DNA from 2 places in the Eubacterium sp. AB3007 genome. Region 1 is predicted to be linked to the other one. Evidence: predicted binding sites of a transcription regulator. Region 1 holds the regulator's gene; the other holds the start of a gene.
The links. The regulator Rex, encoded in region 1, represses fermentation and respiration genes when NADH is low (regulators of the CRP and FNR family bind a similar motif). The targets are predictions, from matches to a motif close to ATTGTTAANNNNTTAACAAT.
Positions count from the first base shown of each region.

Region 1 (7,774 bases):
TCAATCACATCGATGAAATTCCCCTCCGCGATCGCGCGGCAACTGGGACACTCCCCACAGGGGCGCTCACCTTCTCCAGTGCAGTTCACCGCCTTGGCCAGGATCCTGGCCGTGGTGGTCTTGCCAGTGCCCCGGGTTCCACAGAACAGATAGGCATGGCTCACCGTGTCCGTGGCGATCTGGTGCCTCAGGATCCGAACGATCTGCTCCTGTCCCAGGATCTCGTCGAACACCTCCGGTCTGTTCTCCCTGTACAAAGCCCTGTATTGCTTCATTCTGTCTCTCCACGCTCCATCGCGGGCGACGGATCGCACCGCAGTCTGGTTCTAATAAAATATCTGCCCTTTAACAGCTCCGCATGACGTTGGAGAAGGCTTATCTGCGGCACATAAGAACTTCCGCTTATTGCTGCTTCCTTCCGGACCTGACAAGGTTCACGGCATCCTATTGCGCAGGACCCAAACCATGTCAGGCGAAGCTATTAAAGGGCAGAGCCCCGTTCAATATTTAATTATATTGCTTTTGGTCTGGAATGTCAAGACTCTCCGGCCACCTTCCGCACGTTGATACTGACATTGACGATGTTAAAAGCGGTCATGGCTTCCACTACCTCCGCCAATCGCCGCTGGAACCCTTCGGCAGCCTTCCACAGCCTGCACCCCTCCCGCAGATCCACTGTGACATACATCTGCAGTGCCTCAGGCTTGGTGTTCACATAGACACGGGATACCTCCGAGATATCCGGGCTCTCTTTGGCGACACAGTGGGCGATATCCGCCACCGCCTTGTCAGAGATGATGAAATCCCCCATGTAGCTGAAGGTAGGCCGGACCACGGTCCGCTCCGACTGGGCACTTCCCCGCAGGTTGTCCTTGATGATCTTCAGCGGCGAGATAAAGTAGCCGGCGAAGGCGCGTTTCACCTGGAAGGTCGGTACCGGGATCACGTGCTTCCCCTGCCCGATCCTCTGCTTCCGCGCCACGGTACGCTCCTCTTCCGAGGTGATGTCCTCGATGTGGATGCGCTCATCGATGGGACCGAGCTCCAGGCGTGCGGCGATCCGGTCTGCCATCTGGTCCGACGTGCCCAGGATCAGAATAGAGGAGGGCTTTGTGCGGGCGATAGCGGCCATCACCTGCGCCTGATGCTCCGGCTTGTTGAACAAAGCCGTCTTGATGGCGCCCACCATGGTCTTCTGGCGCTTGGCGGAGACCCCCGCTTCCACCCGATGCCCGCAGATAAAAAGCCCATCGTCGATGATGCTTTGGATGTTTTTTTCCTTGCAGAGGTTCATGGCCTGAAAGCTTTTGCCGGTCCCGCTCTTTCCTGTCAGAGAGTAAACTTTCATCTTTACTTGCTACGTCCTTTCTGGTATAATAAAGCCGGAATTCAGTTAAGATCAATCTTATAAGGAGGAATACAATGGCTTACAAAATCACAGACGACTGCATTAGCTGTGGAGCTTGTGCACCTGAGTGCCCGGTAGAGGCGATCTCCGAAGGCGATGACAAGTATGTAATCGACGCAGATACCTGCATCGACTGCGGTGCTTGCGCAGAGTCTTGTCCTGTTGATGCGCCGGTAGAGGCATAGTGACATAGGACTGGTAGAAACAACCGCTTCGCTTACGCGAAGCGGTTTTGCTTTTGGGGACTATCCCTTTTTGCGCTTGTCGTTCATATGATACGCCAGGGAATGCAGGCTGTCGGACAGATGCACGTCCTCCAGCGCCACGTGTGAGGGGACCTCGATGTCCGCGGTGGCAAAGTTCCAGATGCCTCTCACCCCCGCAAAACAAAGCCTGTCTGCCACCCCCTGCGCGTTGTCCTTGTTGACACAGATGACGCCGATGTCGATGTTCTCCTTCTCCACATATTGGACCATATCTTCCTCGTCGAGGATGGGGACGCCGTCCAGATCGCGGCCGATGAGCGCCGGATCCACCTCGAACATAGCACAAATCTTGAACCCCTGCTTGTGGAAGTGAGTGTAGCGCCCGATGGCCTGGCCCAGGTTGCCGGCACCGACGATGACCATCTTGTAGACCTGATCCAGCCCCAGGATGGCGCTGATCTCCTTCAGCAATCCCTCTACGCTGTACCCGTATCCCTGCTGTCCAAACCCGCCGAAGTTGTTCAGATCCTGCCGGATCTGGGAAGCGGTATAGCCAATGAGTTCGCTGAACTCCTTGGAAGAGATCTTCTCTACGCCCTTCTTATTCAGTTCGATCAGGTACCTGCGATAACGCGGGAGCCGCTTGATGACGGCGTTGGATATCTTGGTATTCTTGGCCATGCTCCTCTCCTTCTCTTACAACAAGACCCGCCGGTGAGGCGGGTCTGTCCTGTTATTCGATGTTATCGTCTACAAAGCCTACGAGATCGCTCACCACCTGGAAATTCTCTGCTTCCTCATCTGGGATCTCGATGTCGAACTCCTCCTCGATCGCCATGATGATCTCTACAGCATCCAGAGAATCTGCTTCCAGATCCTTCATCAGGTTGGTATCCATAGTAACCATGGAAGGCTCAACGTTGAGCTGCTCCACGATAATATCTCTGATCTTTTCAAAAGACATAACTAACCTCCTCGCTTGTTCTAATATCAAATACATTATAGTTGAGAAGTCTTCCGATTGCAAGGGGAAATTGCTATGTGGTATACTTGTTTCAAGAAGGAGGATCACTATGGATCAGAAGGAAGTCAAGATAATCGAAGTAAAGGAAAGTATCTTTGCGGACAACGACCAGGAGGCAGACAGACTGCGAGAGGAACTGAAGAGCCGGGGGATCTTCCTGCTCAACCTCATGTCTTCTCCGGGATCCGGCAAGACCACGACCCTGACCCGGACCATTGAGATGCTGAAGGAGGAATACAGGATCGGCGTCATGGAGGCGGACATCGACTCCGATGTGGACGCCAGGGCCATCGCCGAGACCGGGGCCCGGTCCATCCAGATCCACACCGGTGGCATGTGCCATCTGGACGCAGGCATGACCGCCCAGGGACTGGAGGCTCTGGAAACAGGCGATGTAGATCTGGCCATTCTGGAGAACGTAGGGAACCTGGTATGCCCGGCGGAGTTTGACACGGGGGCATCCAAAAACGCCATGATTCTCTCCGTTCCGGAGGGAGATGACAAGCCCCTGAAATACCCCCTCATGTTCTCCATCTGCGATGTGGTGCTCGTCAACAAGATCGATGTCCTGCCTTATTTCGATTTTGACCTGGATACCTGCCGGAAAAACATCGCCCTGCGCAACCCAAAGGCAGAGGTCATCCCCATCTGCGCCAAGACCGGCGAGGGGATGGATTCCTGGGCAGACTGGCTACGCCGGGAGATCAGAGAGTGGAAGGCATGAAACGCCATACAGAGCGGGAGGGAGCTGCGGCTCCCTCCCGTTGTTATTATTTGATCTTTACTTTCTTGGTTGCCCACTTCCCGTAAACGTTCTTACCATCTACCTTTGTGATGGTCCGGACACGGAAGGTGTATTTCTTGCCTTTTTTCAGTTTCTTGCTCTTGACCTTGGTCTTGGTAGTGGACTTGGTCAGATCTGCCCATTTCTTGCCCTTCTGCTTGTACTGGATCTGGTAAGCAGTAACGCCGGAGACCGCCTTGAACTTCACGGTCGCCTTCCTGGACTTCGACTTGACCTTCAGTTTCTTGACTTTCAGCTGTTTCGCTATTTTTTTCAGCGTCTTGTTCGACTTGGTGGCTTCTTCCTTTGCCGCCTTAAGCTGCTTCTTCAGCTCCTTGATCTCTTTCGCGCTCTTGTCCTTCGACTGTTTAAGTTCCTTCTGGAGGGCGTTGATCTTATCATTCGCCTTGTCCAGCTTGCCCTGTGCCACAGTCAGCAGATATTCCGCGGGAACCTTATAATCCGGCATCACGTTCTTCTCCGCCATGGTGACCTTCAGCGGCTTGCTGAAATCTCCGGCAGCCACATAGGCTCGAAGCTCCTCAACGACAGAGTCGGTCACTTTCATGTACTGCTCCGCCTGCTCCTTCCCAATATCGGTAGCGGCTTTCTTGGCCAGTGCGGGATCGTACTCATAGATCGTGAGCATATCCTTGTCGACCTTGGCCTGCTGCTCGATCAGGCTTGCCTGGTATTTCACAAAATATTCCTTGATGCCGTCTCCAACGTGATTGGCTCTGTTCTTGTCACACAGATCGTTGATCACGTTCGCGTTCCAGTTGACCGAATTGGGCACGTAGGAAACACTGTCCACCTTGTAGGCATCGTGGACATCGGTGATCATCGCGCCGTAATACGGCAGGAAAATACCGAACTCCGCATCTGCCGGTGTGACCCATTCGATCGTCGTCATCTCCAGAGGGAATCCCTTTCTGGTCTCGAAAACATGGCACTCTGTATGGCGGTTGTTTCCAATGCTGGAAAGCCTTGGGTTCACATTCCCGTCGTACTTTGTACCCTCTCCCCGGTATCCCAGGAAGCGTATCGTCTCCAGCGCTGTCAGTTTCCGGTTCGGGGTCATCATGGTCGGAAGCGGGTTGTCTGCGTTGACCTGATTCAGATCGATCTTCTCGGCCTGCTCTGGATCCATGTAGTAGGCTCCCTGCCAGTATCTGGTGTTCTGAAAACTCCTGCTGTAAGTCGATGCGACATGGATCTTTCCGCTCTTTCCCTTCTTCAGGAACCCCTTCTCCTCAGGAAGGCTGACCAGCTCCTTGGAAGCGACCACATTCTCGGTATCTGTGACATCCACCTCGCCGATCAGCATGATGTTCGGATTGAACCCGACCTGATCGCTGGGAAGTCTGGTGGCCACATACTGATGCCCGGCTACGCAGTCAAACCCCCAGGTTTCTTTTCCATCTCCGATCAGGATGAAATAGCACTCTCCGCTCCCCTTCTCGTCGATTATCCTTGCCAGCAGATCTACCGCCTCCTTGGCGGACGCAGCATTGGCCATGAGCACAGACGGAATGGAGACCTCCGCGATGCCATTGCTGACCAGAGGATCTGCGGCCTTTGCGCTGTTGTTATAACTCGTTGTCACGGTCGCCGTGATGTAGACGCCCTTCTCATTCACGCATCCTGCCGCATAAGGCTCTCCCTGCGGGTTTCCATCGTTATCGAAAACGGTTTCATCCGGGTTGATCTTCGGACTTTCCTTGATATAGGTATATGCATAGGTCTTGCTCGGATACCGCCACTGAAATCCGTTGCAGTCGACGAACATGTCGCCGGCTTTGTGCTCTGTGGCAGGAGCGACCCCCAGCATCTTGTTATAGTTGTTCGTGTAATCTTCGCTACGCCCTACATAGACATTCCCGTTCTCACTGACGTCCGATCCGACGTAAATACTGGTACATGCAAACGCAGAGGCACTCATCGTCAGGATCAGCGTGAATGACAGGAACACCGTGCTTATCATTCTCTTCAATCTCATATCTTTTCCCCTTTTTGACACTAATACAATACCTCTTCTGGAGCCCCCTCCCATCAGGCTCGTCACAATAGATGTACAATTCGTTCATCTTTTATTATACTATAGGACGGCCGCCGCGTCAAATCGCCTGGGAAACGGCAGTTCCTTATCCCCTGTCGGAACTCCTCCGCGGCTACTCCTCCAGCTCCATCCACTCCTCGTAGACGTGCTCCAGTTCTTCCTTGGTGGCCTTCACTTCCTCATCCAGTTCATTCAGCCGCTTGGGGTCTGCCAGCACCTCAGGCTGGCACATCTCCTGCTGAAGATCCTCGATCTCCTCCTCCAGAGAGGCGATCTCCTCCTCAAGCTGCGCTTTCTTCCTTGCCAGACGCTTCTCTTCGGTCTGCTTTTTCTTTTTCAGCGCGCGCTCCTCCGCGGCGGACAAAGCCTTCCCGGTCTCGTCCGTCCCTGCCAGTCCGGCGGATGTCTGTGCCCGGCGGATGTCTGCCACCAGGGCCTCCTCTCCGGATGGTTTCCCGGCCGAAGCTGTGCTGCCATCATGGGGAGCAGGGGCGCCGGCAGCGGGCTTTGTGCCAGACAACTCAGCCGCGTAGCGCTTGGCCGAGGATATCTGGGCTTTCTTTTCCTCGTAGTAATCGTAGCCGCCCACATACTCCGTGATCCCGCTTCGTTCCAACTCAAAGATCCTGGTGGCAACCCGGTTCAAGAAGTATCGGTCATGGGAGACGGCGATCACCGTGCCCGGATACTCGGCCAGAGCCTCCTCAAACACCTCCTTGGAATCGATATCCAGGTGGTTGGTGGGCTCGTCAAGCACCAGCACGTTGGCGCCGGACATCATGAGTTTCAAGAGAGCCAACCGAGCCTTCTCTCCGCCGGAGAGATCTCCTACCTGCAGGAACACCTGCTCTCCGGTGAACAGGAATCGACCCAAGATAGCACGGATCTCACTGTCCTTGTAGAGTCGGAAGGTGTCGTGGACCTCTTCCATGACGGTCTTGCTATTATCCAACATGGCCTGCCGCTGATCGTAGTAGCCGAACTCTAGGTTGTGGCCGTGGCGGATGAACCCGGTGTCGGCCCGAAGATCCCCCATCATCATTCGGAGCAGCGTGGTCTTCCCCACTCCGTTGGGACCTACGATACAGATGCGTTCCCCTCGCTTGATGTCGAAGTGTACCCCCGCAAACAGTTCCTTCCGACTCGCTCCAAACCCGAAGGATTTGGACAGGTCCTCTGCCAGGAGCACGTCGCTGCCGCTCTGGTAGTTCTGTTTGAACTGGATGCGAATCTTTCCCAGCTCCGCCTCCGGCTTGTCCAACCGGTCGATCTGGGCCAGTCGCTTCTCCCGGGATGCCGCCCTCTTGGCCAGATGCTCCGTCCCACGCTCCTTGAAGCGGCGGATCATGTCCTCCTGCCGGCGGATCTCCTCTCTTTGCTTGTTGTAGGCGCGAAGGTCTGCTTCTCGCTGGGCTCGTTTTTTCTCAGCAAAGGCAGTGTAGTTGCCGTTATAGGTCTTCAGCCGGCGATGCTCCAGATCGAATATCCGCGTCGCCATCTGATCCAGAAAGTACCGATCGTGAGACACCATAACCAGGGTCCCTTTGTAGTTTTTCAGGAACTGTTCCAGCCACTTCAGCATACCGATGTCCAGATGGTTGGTAGGCTCATCCAGGAGCAGCATGTCCGGGTGCTCCATGAGCAGGCAGGCCAGGGCGAGCCGGGTGCGCTCCCCGCCGGACAATGTAGAGATCTTCTTGTCATAGTACTCCGGCCCAAAGGCCATACTGGTGAGAATGCCGTTCATCTCGCTCTTGTAGGTGAAACCGCCCTCGTCCCGGTACCGGTCCTGCAGCACGCCCAGACGCTCCAGGGCACGGGTGTAGTCCGCCGATGCGGCCTTCTCTGACGGGCCCGCCGTTACGCCGGCCGTGCCCTCCGCCAGTGCGGCCACCTCATCGGACAGCCTCCGGATCTCGTCCTCCATCTCATGGAAGTGTCCATAGATCCGCTCCACCTCTGAAGCCAGTGTGCTGTCCTCCCGGAAGTCATCCTTCTGACGAAGATACCCCACGGTCAGGTCTCTGGACACGAAAAACTCCCCGCCATCCGCCGTATCGTTTCCGGTGAGGATGTTCAGCAGGGTGGTCTTGCCGGCGCCATTGGCCCCTACGATCCCAATGCGATCCCCCTCGTTGATATGGAAGGAGACTCTGTCCAGGATCACATCTGTGCCGTAAGATTTGGTTAATTCTGTTGCTGATAATACGATCATAGTCTTTCTTTCAAATGGAAAGCGCCCGGGAGATTCCGGAGTCCAGAGGAGTGCAGGTCGGCTGGACTCCGGGGCCCC
Region 1 is NZ_JIAD01000001.1:1,304,327-1,312,100, forward strand. It holds gene dnaX (DNA polymerase III subunit gamma/tau) at 1-275, opposite strand, end outside; RNA gene ffs (signal recognition particle sRNA large type) at 333-509, opposite strand; gene P156_RS0106290 (hypothetical protein) at 536-1,348, opposite strand; gene P156_RS0106295 (DUF362 domain-containing protein) at 1,423-1,593, shown strand; gene P156_RS0106300 (redox-sensing transcriptional repressor Rex) at 1,654-2,295, opposite strand; gene acpP (acyl carrier protein) at 2,348-2,578, opposite strand; gene hypB (hydrogenase nickel incorporation protein HypB) at 2,688-3,362, shown strand; gene P156_RS0106315 (C69 family dipeptidase) at 3,409-5,421, opposite strand; gene P156_RS0106320 (ABC-F family ATP-binding cassette domain-containing protein) at 5,594-7,696, opposite strand.

Region 2 (7,774 bases), 120 kb from region 1:
CTATGGCTACGAGGCTGAGACTGGCAATGAGCTCTGTGACAAACTGCTGAACAAGGGCGGTATGGACAGCATGCTCTGGACCAACAACCTGGTCATCATTGCCGTTGGCTTCGGCGGGATCCTGCAGACCATCGGTGCGGTGGAGGCGATTCTGGGTGGACTGATCCACCGTGTAAACAACGTATTCCAGCTGGTCCTGGTGACCATTCTGACAGGAATGTTCTGCATCACCACCATGTGCGACCAGTATCTGGGCCTGATCATCCCGTCCGCTATGTATAAGGACAAGTATGACGAGATGGGCCTTGGCAGAAATATGCTCTCCAGAACACTGGAGGATGGCGGCACACTGTGGTCACCACTTGTTCCCTGGTCCTCCTGTGGAGCGTACCATTCCAGCATTCTGGGTGTCAGCACCTTCGCATACCTGCCGTTCTGCTTCATGAATCTGATCAATCCGATCTTCGCGTTGGTCACCGTTGCTCTGAAGAGAAACATCTTCTATGCAGACGGTACTCGTATCAACCTCTTCGGCAGGCTGGTCAAGGGAGATGTGGCAGAGGCTCCGGCAGAAGCTCACGAGAAGGCCATGAAAGCACTGGAACGCATCCGTGCAGAGGAGGCCAAGTAATTTCCGCCTGGCGGAAGCCAATTAACTTCGCATGAAAGTGGCGTTTTCGCCTCTTCCGTGATAACAAGTACCGAAAGCAGAACCTTCATTCGGAGGTTCTGTTTTCGTTTTTGGGGTTTCTGGGGTCTCATTTTTCTTTGTGCGCCTGGCCGGAGTATTGGACTACAATGCATTGCCTTTCATTAAATATGTAGCAGCTTGCCGCACAGACCTGCCACAGAATCTCGTTCGGACCGGAACAGTGAAGTCCAGATGCATCTGTACAAAGATCTGCTGCGCACACAAAAATAGAAATAAAAAAAACACCGCAGAAACCGGATGTTCTGCGGTGTATTTGGTGAGAAAGAAGTTGTTAAGGGTTCGTGCTGTTGTCTGCCGCCATTTCTTTTCCACAGGAAGGGCAGTAAGCTGCGTTTTGTGAGACAGAGGCTCCGCAACCAGGGCAATTCTGCTGCAGGGCGGCTCCGCAGTCCGTGCAGTACGCCTGCTCCGCATCCTGCCAGGCGTCGCAGTTTTCACAACGGACCTTCAGGATGCTCCTGGCGATAAAGAAGGCGAGCAGCGCCAGGAGCCCTCCAAATATTCCCAGGATGGTCCAAAGGGTGCGGTTCATGCGAGAGAAGGTACTGGAGCGATAGAGGTAACAGACGATGGTGTACCAGACTACAAGTAACCAGAGGATCCCCAGGATGGTGGTAGCCAATATGACGATCTTGGTGACGATGGATATCTGATTGTTGTGAAGGATCATGGACAGGAAGTGTCCGTGATGACCGCCGCGTCCATCCATGCGTACTCCGTCAAATCCGCCTCCCATGTTGCCCATGCTACCCATGTTGCCGCCAGCTGTCTGCTGGTAACTGGCGACCTGTGCTATGGCTCCTGTAGTATTGGCGTCCTGGGAAGTGTTTCCGCTTTTGCTACTGTTATTACTATTGCCTGTATTGTTATCATTGTTGGCACCATTCTCAGGGGAGGCGCCGTTGCCTTCCTGTGTATCCGGTGTGCTGTTCTGGTCCGGAAGATGTTGTTTTCCGTCATTCCCGAATCGTCCGTGACCTCCGTAAGGCTGCGCGGTTCCCGGTGGTTGCCTTCCGGCGTTGTTTTCCTGTTCGATCTGTGTCGATCCACCCAGGGCATTCGCATCCACTGTGTGCAAGAGGATTGCCGATGCACCCCCTCCGATGATCAGGATACAAAGCCCTGCCGCCAGCAGGAGCCGGAATCGTTTCCCGTAGTCTACGGAGAGGATCCGTGATCTGAAATTCTTCATGTTGTCATTCTCCTTTCGTTTTTTTCAATCATAACAACTCTCCATAAACTGGATATGAAGGAAATATAAACAAAAGATAAACAATTGACGTTTTTGAAAGGCGTTGCTATAATCTCTTTTAGAGAATTCAGGAAAAAAACGAAAGAGGCTGAAACGTGGAAAAGACAATCATGAAACCGTCTGCGATGCTGAACCCCGTCCCTGTGGTGTTGGTATCCTGTGCAGATGACAGGGAAGAGAATCTCATTACTATCGCCTGGGCCGGCACCATTTGCTCAGACCCACCCATGGTGTCCATTTCTGTGCGAAAAGAGCGCCACTCCTACCATATCATCCGGGAGTCCGGCGAGTTTGTGATCAATCTGGTCACCGAGGACCTGGCAAAGGCTACGGATTTCTGCGGCGTTCGCTCCGGCAGAGATCTGGACAAGTTCGAGGTATGCGGTCTATCCAAGGTGCCGGGGGCAGTAGTTGCCGCGCCGCTGGTGGCGGAGTCACCGGTAAATCTGGAGTGCAAGGTGAAACAGATCATCGAGTGCGGCAGTCATGACGTGTTCCTGGCTGAGATCGTGAAGGTGCACGCGGACCAGGCTTTGTTCGATGAGGCAGGGAGGATCCGCCTGGACAAAGCCGGCCTGGTGGCATATTGTCATGGTGAGTATTTCGGTCTGAAGAAACAACCCCTGGGCAAGTTCGGGTACTCCGTCATGAAGCCGAAGACAAGGAAACGGATCAACCGGGAGCGCTATCAGGCCAAACATCAGAAGAAATAAGCCAAGAAACTAGTCCGGATGGCCGGACTAGTTTCTTGTTATGGGCAGAGCACCAGCTCCAGCAGGAACACCGTGACGCAGCAGGCGGCAGCTACCTTGAAGAGACTGGCACCGCGCCAGGCCACCAGAACGCCAACCAACAGGGCGGCAGCGCCTGCCAGCTGGGACTGTGTTGCCTGCATGATGGCGGGAAAGGTCATCACTGCCAATGTCACGTAAGGAACATAGTACAGAAAAGACTGAAAGAACCGGTTCTCGATTGGCCGGCGGATCAGCGTCAACGGGAGCACCCGGCACAGGTAGGTGGCCAGTGCCATGACCGCGATGTAGATATAAATATAGATCGTTTCACTCACGGGAGGCCTCCTCTCTGGTAATGGCGGTGGTGTTGGATGTGTCCGCTGTGTCCGCCGCGCCTTCCACTTCGTGCCGCGCCGGGAAGAGAACCGCGGCAATCGCAGATATGGCCACCGTAAGGATGATGGTTCGATTTCCCGCAGACAGATCCCGGATCCAGGGAAGGATGGTAGCTGCATAACTGGTGCCAAAACTGATGGCGACAAAGATTCCCACGATCTTATCGCGGCGGGATGGCGGGATGATTACCGCCAGGAACATGCCAAAGAGAGCTACGCTGAGGGCGCTGACCAGGCGTAGCGGAAGAAGATTTCCCATGGTGATCCCAAGGGCGATGCCACAGGACCACATGGGAGCTGCCGTTACCAGCGCGCCCAGTGGATAGAAGGGGTTGACGTACCCCGGGCGTGCGATGGTGATCCCAAAGATCTCATCCGTGATGGCCACTCCACAAAGCATACGCTTGTATAGCGGTGTCCCCTGGGGTAGTCGCTGGTTCAGGGCGAATCCCATCAGCAGATAGCGTGCGTTGGTGATGACCGTCATGATTGCCAGCTGCAGCAGCGTGGCGTTGGCCGCATACAGTGTGTAGCCGATGAACTGGCCCGCCGATGCATAGGTGGTGATACTGGATAGGAATCCCTGGAAAGCGTTGAAGCCACAGTCTCTGGCAGTAATACCCAGAGAAAAGGCGACAGCGAAGTATCCGATCCCGATGGGGATCCCATCATGCATTCCATGCAAAAAGATTTTTTTGTTTGTTTCCATCGATAATTATTGTGTCCTTTTCAAATTCTCCGCATTCCAATATACCACTGCTTCGGAAGTGTGTCAAAGGGGACGGTTCTTTTTGACACATTGTGTCAAAAAGAACCGTCCCCTTTGACACACTCCGTGGTATACTGTAGTGGAGGAGGAAATCATTATGGATGCAAGACTGAAAGAAATCATCGAGACTAGTGAGAATATCGTGTTCTTTGGCGGCGCGGGCGTGTCCACAGAGAGCGGGATTCCTGACTTCCGTTCAGAAAAAGGACTGTACCATGCACAGCAGGTGTACGGGTATTCCCCGGAGACCATGTTGTCCCATTCGTTCTACACACGGAACACCAAACTTTTCTTCCAGTATTATAAAGAAAATCTCATTCACCGGGAAGCACAGCCCAATGAGGCTCACAAGACCTTGGCCAGACTGGAGGATATGGGTAAACTGAAGGCAGTGGTGACGCAGAACATCGATGGACTTCATCAGAAGGCCGGCTCCAAGGCCGTCTATGAGCTTCACGGAAGCGTGCTCCGCAACTACTGTGAGAGGTGTGGCAAGGCTTACGATCTGGACTACATCATGGATGAGGCAAACTGCAAGGATGGTGTGCCTGTTTGCAACTGCGGAGGTACCATCAAACCAGACGTGGTCCTCTACGAGGAGGCGCTGGATGATGCATGCGTGAACGGTGCGGTACGGGCCATCTCCGAGGCAGATACGCTGATCATCGGGGGAACTTCCCTGGTGGTCTATCCGGCAGCAGGGCTGATCAACTATTTCCACGGCAACCACCTGGTTCTGATCAACAAGGATGCGACAGCGTACGATAACCGGGCTGATCTGGTGATCAACGACTCCATCGGAAAGGTGATGGCATGGGAGTAGACAGAAACAGCCGCCGGCTGAATGTGCTGGTGGTGAACGACGACGGTATTCATTCCGAAGGATTGCGTCAGTTGACCCAGGCTTTGAGCAAGGTGGCCAGCGTATATGTATGTGCGCCGGATACCCAGAGAAGTGGCGCCAGTCAGTCCCTGACCCTGACGGACCGCATCTACATTAACGAAGCGGTGTATCCCGGCGCAGAGGGGGCGCTGATGGTGACCGGAACTCCTACCGACTGCACCAAGGTCGGTCTGCAATTTTTTGGAGAGAGGGGGATATCGTTCGATCTGATCTACAGCGGTGTCAACCTGGGTAGCAACCTGGGTTGCGACACCTTGTACTCTGGCACAGTGGGAGCAGCCATGGAAGGTGCACTCAGCGGAGTGCGGAGCATCGCTTTGTCGCTGGACTCGCACAAAGCCACGGACTTCACTGTCGCATGCGAACTGGCGGTGGATGTAATCGATATGGCCATGGAGAAGATCGGACCGGATACCATTCTGAATATCAACGTGCCCTACATCCCCAGGGCCGAGATCAAGGGGATCCGAACCTGCGCACTGGGTGGGCGTTATTACTCGGACGGTTTTGTGGAGCAGCCAGGAGGCGGGTACGAGTTGGAAGGATACCCGGCTCCTGAAGAGGATGAAAGCCTGCGACTCGATATGGCGGCGCTGGGCGCCGGCTATGTGACCATCACCCCCATGCACTGCGACTACACTCAGTTTGATAAGATGGAGACGGTGGAAGCATTTGGTTTAAAATTAAGAACATAATTGATGCTACAATTAGGTTGATTTTTAGTCAGGCGTGTAGTAGAATGAAACTGACATAAATTTCACAATTACTGTCACTTATTTTGCCGATTGGCAATTACTAATAAGGAGGTACACATAAAATGAAAGACGTAGTAATCGTAGGTGCTGCTAGAACAGCTATCGGAACTTTCGGTGGAGCTCTGAAGGACGTACCGGCTCGCAAGCTGGGTGCAGTCGTTATCAAGGAAGCCCTGAACAGAGCAGGCGTCAAGCCTGAGCAGGTAGACGAGGTCATCATGGGTGATGTTCTCCAGGGTGGACTTGGTCAGAACGTGGCAAGACAGATGTCTCTGGATGCTGGTCTTCCGGTAGAAGTACCTGCCATGACTATTAACAAGGTCTGCGGTTCCGGTCTGAGAGCAGTTGAACTGGCAGCACAGATCATCAAGGCGGGCGACGCTGATATCATCGTTGCCGGTGGTGCTGAGAATATGTCCGCTACATCCTATGCGCTGCCCAAGGCTAGATGGGGAGCCAGAATGTTCAATACTCCGGCTGTTGATATGATGGTTAACGACGGTCTGTGGGATGTATTCAATAACTACCACATGGGAATCACCGCTGAGAACGTAGCTGAGCAGTGGGGCCTGACCAGAGAAGAACTGGACGAGTTTGCTCTGGCATCCCAGCAGAAGGCAGAAGCAGCTATCAAGGGCGGTAAGTTCAAGGATGAGATCGTTCCTGTCGAGGTCCCTCAGAGAAAGGGTGATCCCATCATCTTCGATACTGATGAGCATCCTAAGTTTGGATCCACCATGGAGAAGATGGCTAAGCTGAAGCCGGCATTCAAGAAGGACGGCGGTGTTGTCACAGCAGCGAACGCTTCCGGAATCAATGATTCTGGCGCTGCAGTGGTCGTAATGTCCGCAGAGAAGGCTGAGGAACTCGGCCTGAAGCCGCTGGTGAAGATCGTAAGCTATGCTTCTGGCGGTGTTGATCCTTCCATCATGGGCGTTGGTCCTGTACCGGCAACTCAGAAGGCTCTGGAGAAGGCTGACCTGACCATCGCTGATCTGGACCTGTATGAGGCTAATGAGGCATTCGCAGCACAGTCTCTGGCAGTTGGCAAGGAGCTGGGATTCGATCCTGAGAAGCTGAACGTCAACGGTGGAGCTATCGCTCTGGGACACCCGATCGGAGCTTCCGGCTGCAGAATTCTCGTCACCTTGATCTACGAGATGCTGAAGAGAGAAGACGCCAAGAAGGGTCTGGCTACTCTGTGCATCGGCGGCGGAATGGGAACTGCTGTCATCGTTGAGAAGTGCTAGTACTTTTCACAACTGAATAAGACTTTTGGAAGAGGCCGGCGCATTGACGCCGGCCTCTTTTGGTAGAGTAGCAGAACACGGCGAAATATGATATAATGGTCAACAGAAGCATACTAAGGAGAGGGTAGACTACAGAATGAACGGATATAAGAAGGATTACCACCTGGAGAAGCGTTTTTTTCTGCACCGTGATCTGCGGGAGATGCTCAGGTGGTGTGCGGAGGCTTACAGCGATCGTATTGCCTTCATTACCAAACTGAAGGGGAAAGCTCTGGCGAGGATTCCTGAGGAGAGCAGGAAGGATGCGGGCGCGGCAGCGTCCTGTGTCGCCGCGCCCGCCGATGGCGCTATGTATGTGACCACTACATATGCCGATCTGTTTGCGCAGATGGGCTGGCTCGGCAGTGCCCTGACTGCACGTGGTATGGCAGGGCAGAAGACCGGTGTGATCGGAGAGAACAGCTATCGCTGGGTGCTGTCCTACGTGACGGTGGCTTGCGGCGTTGGTGTTACGGTGCCTTTGGACAAGATGCTCCAGAAGGAGGAACTGATCAGTTGCATCAACAGGGCGGACCTTCGGTGCCTGTTTTACGACAAGAAGCACGAGGGACTGGTGAGGGAGATCGCTGAGTCCGGAGAGACAAACATACGGTTATATGTATTGATGGATCCATTCGCCGGCGAGGAGATGCTCCCGGCGCTCGAGGAAGGCTTTGTGACTGAGGAGGCGTTGCTGGAAGAAGGCAGAGCGCTGGTGGAGGCGGGAGCACGGGATTACCTGGACGCAGAGATCGATCCGGATGCCATGTCCTTCCTGCTGTTCACTTCGGGTACCACATCCCAGTCCAAGGCGGTCATGCTTTCCCACAGGAACCTGATGAGCTGCAACTTCGGCATGAACTGCGAGGAACTCTTCTTCCCGGAGGACATCAACATGATGATCCTACCACTTCATCACATCTATGGGTTCTCGGGATTGTTGACCTTCCTGTCCCAGGGGCTG
Region 2 is NZ_JIAD01000001.1:1,179,568-1,187,341, reverse strand. It holds gene nhaC (Na+/H+ antiporter NhaC) at 1-631, shown strand, start outside; gene P156_RS12795 (zinc ribbon domain-containing protein) at 984-1,904, opposite strand; gene P156_RS0105835 (flavin reductase family protein) at 2,060-2,677, shown strand; gene P156_RS13310 (AzlD domain-containing protein) at 2,716-3,033, opposite strand; gene P156_RS11765 (AzlC family ABC transporter permease) at 3,026-3,769, opposite strand; gene P156_RS0105820 (NAD-dependent protein deacylase) at 3,960-4,685, shown strand; gene surE (5'/3'-nucleotidase SurE) at 4,676-5,461, shown strand; gene P156_RS0105810 (acetyl-CoA C-acetyltransferase) at 5,584-6,771, shown strand; gene P156_RS0105805 (AMP-binding protein) at 6,908-7,774, shown strand, end outside.
Region 2: a site for Rex is predicted at 5,511-5,530, ahead of P156_RS0105810 (acetyl-CoA C-acetyltransferase). Genes of this name have one in related genera too.